DNA from 2 places in the Actinoplanes digitatis genome. Region 1 is predicted to be linked to the other one. Evidence: riboswitches for the same ligand, from Rfam matches in the RefSeq annotation. Region 1 holds a riboswitch; the other holds the start of a gene.
The links. Region 1 has a riboswitch for S-adenosylmethionine ahead of BJ971_RS16235 (aminotransferase class V-fold PLP-dependent enzyme). Riboswitches for the same ligand answer to the same signal wherever they lie in the genome.
Positions count from the first base shown of each region.

Region 1 (3,199 bases):
GGAGCAGGACCTTGCCGACGATCTGACGCCGGGACGCGCCCATGGCGACCGCGGCCGAGACGACGTCGCCGGGTACCTCGCGGATCGCCGTCTCGACGATGCGGGCGTAGAACGGGATGGCGCCGATGGTCAGCGGCACGATCGCCGCGGTGGTGCCGATGGTGGTGCCGACCACCGCGCGGGTGAACGGGATGACCGCGACCAGCAGGATGATGAACGGCAGCGACCGTCCGACGTTGACGATCAGGCCGAGCAGCGCGTTGAGCGGCGGCGCGGCGAGCAGCCCGCCGCGGTCGGTCAGCACCAGCAGGATGCCGAGCAGCAGGCCGCCGACGGCGGTGAGCAGGGCGGCGCAGCCGACCATCCAGGCCGTCTCCCGCAGCCCGGCCCAGAGCAGTTCGCTCAATTCCGGCCAGGTCACGCGGCCACCTCCGCCAGGGCGCCCCGCTCGCGCAGATGCCGCAGCGCCGGGGCGTTGTCGTCCGCGCTGCCGGGCAGCGCGATCCGCAGGCGCCCGGCGCGGGTCGCCGCGAGGCTCTGCACGGCGCCGTCGAGAATGCGCACGTCGAGGTCGAGGGCCCGGGCGAGCCCGGCCAGGATCGGCTCGTCGGCCGCCTCGCCGCTGACCGTGACGTCGACGACCGTCTCACCTGGCCGGTGCGGCGCCGGTGGCAGCGGGAAGAGCCCGCGGGCGAGCTCCGAACCGGGGCGGCGCAGCAGGTCGGCGACCTGCCCGGACTCGGCGAAGCGGCCGTCGCGCATGACCGCCGCCGAGTGGCAGATCCGCCTGACCACGTCCATCTCGTGGGTGATCAGCAGGATGGTCAGGCCGAGCCGCCGGTTCAGGTCGAGCAGCAGGTCGAGGATCGAGCCGGTGGTCTCCGGGTCGAGGGCGGAGGTCGCCTCGTCGGAGAGCAGGACCTGCGGCCCGGCGGCGAGCGCGCGGGCGATGCCGACGCGCTGCTTCTGGCCGCCGGAGAGCTGCGCCGGGTACGCGGCGGCGCGCTGCTCGAGCCCGACGAGCTCGAGCAGCTCCGCCACCCGGCGGGCCCGGTCGGCGCGCGGCATGCCGGTCACCTCGAGCGGCAACGCCACGTTGCCGGCGGCCGTGCGCGAGGAGAGCAGCGCGAAGTGCTGGTGCACCATGCCGACCCGGCGCCGGGCCGCGCGCAGCGGCCGCTCGCGCAGCGCCGTCAGCTCGAGGCCGTCGACGACGACCGTTCCCGCGTCGGGCCGCTCCAGCAGGTTGACGCAGCGCAGCAGCGTGCTCTTGCCGGCGCCGCTCTGGCCCAGCACACCGAAGATCTCGCCCTGCCGGACGCCGAGGTCGACGCCGTCGACGGCGACGACGTCGCGGCGCCGCGAGCGGTAGGTCTTGCGGAGATCCTCGATCTGAATCACGGATGCTCTCTCGAATCCTATAAAGCCGATAGGTATGCGAGGGGGAAAGCTAGTCCGTCGACACGGCCCGGACCAACCGGCTGTAACGATCATCACCGGCCTGTGCGGCCACACCGGCCGGAGCTGCTACGGTGCTCACCAGGTCATGAGTGCCAGCGTACAGCCCCGGCTTGCTGGCCGGCAACCCTTGTGTTCGCGATGGGGTGCTCCGGGTGAGGACCGGGCCGGCGTCGACAACGACGCGGGCAAGCGCGGGCCCCGTGGGGTCCCCGACCTCGCGGAGGCGCACGCCATGTCCCTGTTGCCGCAGCACACCGAGCTCGACGTCATCGGCGCCGGGCTCACCGTCCGGCTACCGGGCGGGGACACCGTCCCGTTCGCCCACCTCGACTACGCCGCGTCGGCACCCTGCGTCCGCGCCGCGGCCGACGCCGTCGAGGGCCTGCTGCCCTGGTACGGCAGCGTCCACCGCGGCGCGGGCGTCCGCTCCCGGACCTCGACGCTGGAGTACGAGCGCGCCCGCGACATCGTCGCGGGCTTCGTCGGCGCGCGGCCGGGCGACGCGGTGGTCTTCACCCGCAACACCACCGACGCGCTCAACCTGCTCGCCAGGTGCCTGCCGGCGGACGTCACCACGATCGTCTTCGACGGCGAGCACCACGCGAACCTGCTGCCCTGGCCGGCGACGCTGCGGCTGGCGACGCCGTCGAGCCCGGACGCGGCCGTCGAGGCCCTGGACCGGGCGCTGCGCTCGCTGCGCGGCCCGGCACTGCTCGCCGTCACCGGCGCGAGCAACGTGACCGGGGAGGTCTGGCCGGTCCGGCGCCTCGCCGACGTCGCGCACCGCCACGGTGCCCGCGTCGTCGTCGACGCCGCGCAACTGGCGCCGCACTCCCCCGTCGACCTCGCCGAGCTCGGCGCCGACTATCTGGCGCTGTCCGGCCACAAGCTCTACGCGCCGTTCGGCGCGGGCGTGCTGGCGGGCCGCGCCGACTGGCTGGACACGGCCGCGCCCTACCTGCGCGGCGGCGGCGCCAGCGCGTCCGTCGGCGACGACGCCGTCACGTGGGCCACCGGCCCGGCCCGGCACGAGGGCGGCACGCCGAACCTGCTCGGCGCGGTCTCCCTGGCGGCGGTCTGCGCGGCGCTGGGCCGGGCCGACCGGGCCGCGCTGCACGAGCGGGAGCAGAGCCTGCTGGCCCGGCTGCGCGACGGCCTGGCCGGGGTGCCCGGCGTCGCCGAGGTCAGCGCGTTCGGCGCCGCGCAGCCGCGGGTGGGAATCGTGTCGCTCGCGCTGCCCGGCGGCGACGCCGCGGAGGTCGCCGACCGGCTCGCCGACGAGCACGGCATCGGGGTGCGGGCCGGCCAGTTCTGCGCGCACCCGCTCGCACGCCGGCTCACCGGCGCCGCCGGCGTGACCGGCTGCGACACCGCGACGGCGGCCCTGCTGCGGGTCAGCTTCGGGCTGGGCACCACCGACGGCGACATCGACCGGTTCGTCGCCGCCATCGGCGCGCTGACCTCCGGCGCCGCCGGACGGCAGCTGGTCGGGGTGCGCGCCGGCCGGTGAGGTCAGGCGGGCGAGCCGAGCGGCGCGATAGCCTCCGTGACGACCCGCTGTGCCTGCTCGCAGGCCTGCGGGAGCACGTCGGCGGGCACCGCGTGGCTCAGCGCGTAGCCCTGCGCGAAGTCGCAGCTCATCTCGCGCAGCCGCAGCAGGGCCTGCACGTCCTCGACGCCCTCGGCGACAACGGACAGGCCGAGGTTGTGGCCCAGGTCGATCGCGCTGCGGACCATC
Region 1 covers NZ_JACHNH010000001.1:3,758,516-3,761,714, reverse strand. Annotated here, with positions in the region: gene BJ971_RS16245 (methionine ABC transporter permease) at 1-421, opposite strand, end outside; gene BJ971_RS41305 (methionine ABC transporter ATP-binding protein) at 418-1,401, opposite strand; SAM riboswitch class IV at 1,543-1,659, shown strand; gene BJ971_RS16235 (aminotransferase class V-fold PLP-dependent enzyme) at 1,694-2,971, shown strand; gene BJ971_RS16230 (putative bifunctional diguanylate cyclase/phosphodiesterase) at 2,974-3,199, opposite strand, start outside.

Region 2 (3,199 bases), 3.6 Mb from region 1:
CTGCTGCACGAGAGCCGGGCCGGCCTGCTCGCACACGAGAGCCGGCACGCCGGGCAGTACGCCGTGTTCGGCCCGCTGTTCTGGCCCGTGTACTGGGCCTGCTGCGGCTACTCCTGGGCGATGACCGGAACGGCCGGCACGCGCAACGCGTTCGAGCGGCATGCCGGGCTGGCACTGGGCGGTTACCGCGAGGCGCCGCTGCGGCCGGGCCTGCGGCGACTGAAGCGCTGAGGCGGAAGAATTTGGTCGGGAGGACGCACGCACAGCGCCTCCGGCACTGGGTCGTTGGGCCCCTAGGAGATTGTCGCCAAGCTCAAAGGTGGGGCCGCGTACGGCGTCACGTCCTCCCGCGTAGAGCATCCTGCCGAGCCTGCGATCCTTCCGCAAGTCCTCAGGGGAAGGAATTCTCAACGTTGGGCAGAGGTTTGACTACTCTGTGTTATCCGAGGAGGCCGGCGTCCCGGGCGCCGCGCAGCGACGGCTTGATCCGGTGAGTGGGTCCGACCTGCCCGGCGACGGCGTCCAGTGTCTTCAGTCCCTCGCCGGTGTTGAAGACGACGGTCTCCTTGTCGGGGTCGAGCCGGCCGCTCGCGACGAGCTTCCTGAGCACCGCGACGGTGACTCCGCCGGCGGTCTCGGCGAAGACGCCGGTGGTGCGGGCGAGCAGCTGGATGGCGTCGCGGATCTCGTCGTCGCCGGCGTAGTCCATCCAGCCGCCGGTGCGGGTCACGGCCTCGATCGCGTACGCGCCGGCGGCCGGGTCGCCGATGTTGAGCGACTTCGCGATGCCGGTCGGCTTCACCGGGATGATCTGGTCGGTGCCGTTGTGCAGGGCCGTGGCGATGGGGTTGCAGCCGGCCGACTGTGCACCGAAGACGGTCCAGCCGCCCTCGGGCGCCTCGACCAGGCCGATCTCCACCAGCTCGCTGAACGCCTTGTCAATCTTGGTGAGCAGCTCGCCGCTGGCCATCGGCACGACCACCTGTGCGGGGATGCGCCAGCCGAGCTGCTCGGCGACCTCGTAACCCAGCGTCTTCGAACCCTCGGCGTAGAAAGGTCGCACGTTCACGTTGACGAACGCGGTGTCCTCGAACTCGTCGGTCTCGACGAGCTCGCCGCACAGCCGGTTGACGTCGTCGTAGGAGCCGTCGATCGCGACCAGGTCGCCGCCGTAGACGGCGGTGGTGATGACCTTGCCCTGTTCGAGATCGCCGGGGATGAAGACGATGGACGGCACGCCGGCGCGGGCGGCGTGCGCGGCGACGGAGTTGGCCAGGTTGCCGGTCGACGCGCAGGCGAACCGGGTGAAGCCCAGCTCGCGGGCGGCGGTGAGCGCGACGGAGACGACCCGGTCCTTGAAGGAGTGGGTCGGGTTGGCGGAGTCGTCCTTGACCCAGAGCGGCGCCCGCAGCCCGATCTCGGCGGCCAGGGCGGCGGCGCCGACCAGCGGGGTGAGGCCGGGGTCGAGGGTGACCCGGGTTGCGGGGTCCTGCCCGGTGGGCAGCAGGGCGGCGTAGCGCCAGATGTTCTGCGGGCCGGCCTCGATCTGCTCGCGGGTGACCGCGGCGAGCGCGGCGGGGTCGTAGGCGACCTCGAGGGGGCCGAAACACTCGTAACAGGCGTGCTGCGCGACGAGCGGGAATTCGGCGCCGCAACCACGGCAGACGAGCGCGCGGGCGGGGCTGAGGGACTTGCTGGGGGCGTCGACGGCCGACGTCATAATGAGGCCTTCCTCTCATCTTTCCCCGGGCGTCGTGCGACGCACATGGGGACGGAATTAGCACCTGCCGCACGCGGCCTCGTCATCGAGACATGCGCGGTGGTTGCCGGGGCGTCATCGGGCCGTTCCCTCAGCCCCTCTGGATGAGGTATTCAGTTGTGTTTCCAACACCTTACGACGCGGGCGGCGAAATCGGAGCAGACCGTCCCGAGGTGTGAGCGACGTCCTTCCCTCTTGATAGATGATGGTCGATTGATTCACAGCATTCTCTGAGGTTGGTTCCCGGGCCGGGACCCTAGTCTCCATTGAAAGTCATGGATCTGTTGCCGGATGTTCACCCGGCCGCCACTCCGAATGCCTTGAGGGAAGGGCCCCGTCATGCCTCGGCTCGTTCTGTTCGCGATCGACCTCGTTGCGGTCTGCCTGCTCGTCTTCGGGCTCTACTTCCCGCGTCACCGCCGCCGAGATCTCGTCGTCGCGTACCTCGGTGTCAATGTCGGGGTGCTGGCCGTTGCCGGCTCGCTCAGCGCGAGCACCGTCGGGGCCGGGCTCGGGCTCGGGCTCTTCGGCGTGCTCTCGATCATCCGGCTGCGCTCGACCGAGCTGGACCAGCACGAGGTCGCCTACTACTTCTCCGCGCTGGCCCTGGGCATCCTCGGCCCGCTCGGCGGCGGCTCGGCCTGGCTCGCGCCCGGGATGATGGCGCTGATCCTCGCCGTCATGTACCTCGGTGACCACCCCCGGCTGTTCCGCGGCTACCGGCGCCAGGTCCTCGTCCTCGACTCGGCGATCACCGACGAGGTGGCCCTGGTCGCCAAGCTCGAGCAGCTGCTCGGCGCGCGGGTGCACGCCGTCTCGGTCGAGAGGGTCGACCTGGTCAGCGAGACCACGGCGGTCGAGGTCCGCTACTCCCGCCGGGCCGGCGCGGCGCCCGCGGCCACCGCCGGCCGTCCGGCCGCGACGGCGGGCGCGCAGCGGTGACCACCACGCCCGCCCGGACCGTCGGCGACCGGCTGGACGGGCTCGCGGGGCTGGGGCCGATCGGGCTCGACGAGCTCACCGCGCAGGCCGAGCTCCAGATCAGGCGGGACCGCAAGTACGTGCTCGCGCTGGACGACCTGGCCCGGCTGCTGCCGGCCATCGGCCGCGACGCGCGGATCCTCGACATCGACGGCCTCCGGCTCTTCCGGTACGGCTCGGTCTACTTCGACACCGCCGACCTCGTCTGTTTCCGGCTCACCGCGCTGCGCCGCCGCCGTCGGTTCAAGATCCGGACGCGGACGTATCTCGACTCCGGGCAGTGCTGGCTCGAGGTCAAGACCGAGGGCGTGCGCGGCGGCACGGTCAAGACCCGCCTGGCGTACGAGCAGCGGCAGCAGGGTGACATGGCACCCGGCCGCTGGTTCGTCGAGGCCGTCCTCGAGGACCTCGGCGGCATCGCCGGGCTGGCCTTCGGGCCCGTGCTCACCACCAGCTACC
Region 2 covers NZ_JACHNH010000001.1:143,622-146,820, reverse strand. Annotated here, with positions in the region: gene BJ971_RS00650 (hypothetical protein) at 1-231, shown strand, start outside; gene thrC (threonine synthase) at 440-1,720, opposite strand; SAM riboswitch class I at 1,733-1,870, opposite strand; gene BJ971_RS00640 (DUF4956 domain-containing protein) at 2,099-2,701, shown strand; gene BJ971_RS00635 (VTC domain-containing protein) at 2,698-3,199, shown strand, end outside.
Region 2: another riboswitch for S-adenosylmethionine. It lies ahead of thrC (threonine synthase); the one in region 1 lies ahead of BJ971_RS16235 (aminotransferase class V-fold PLP-dependent enzyme).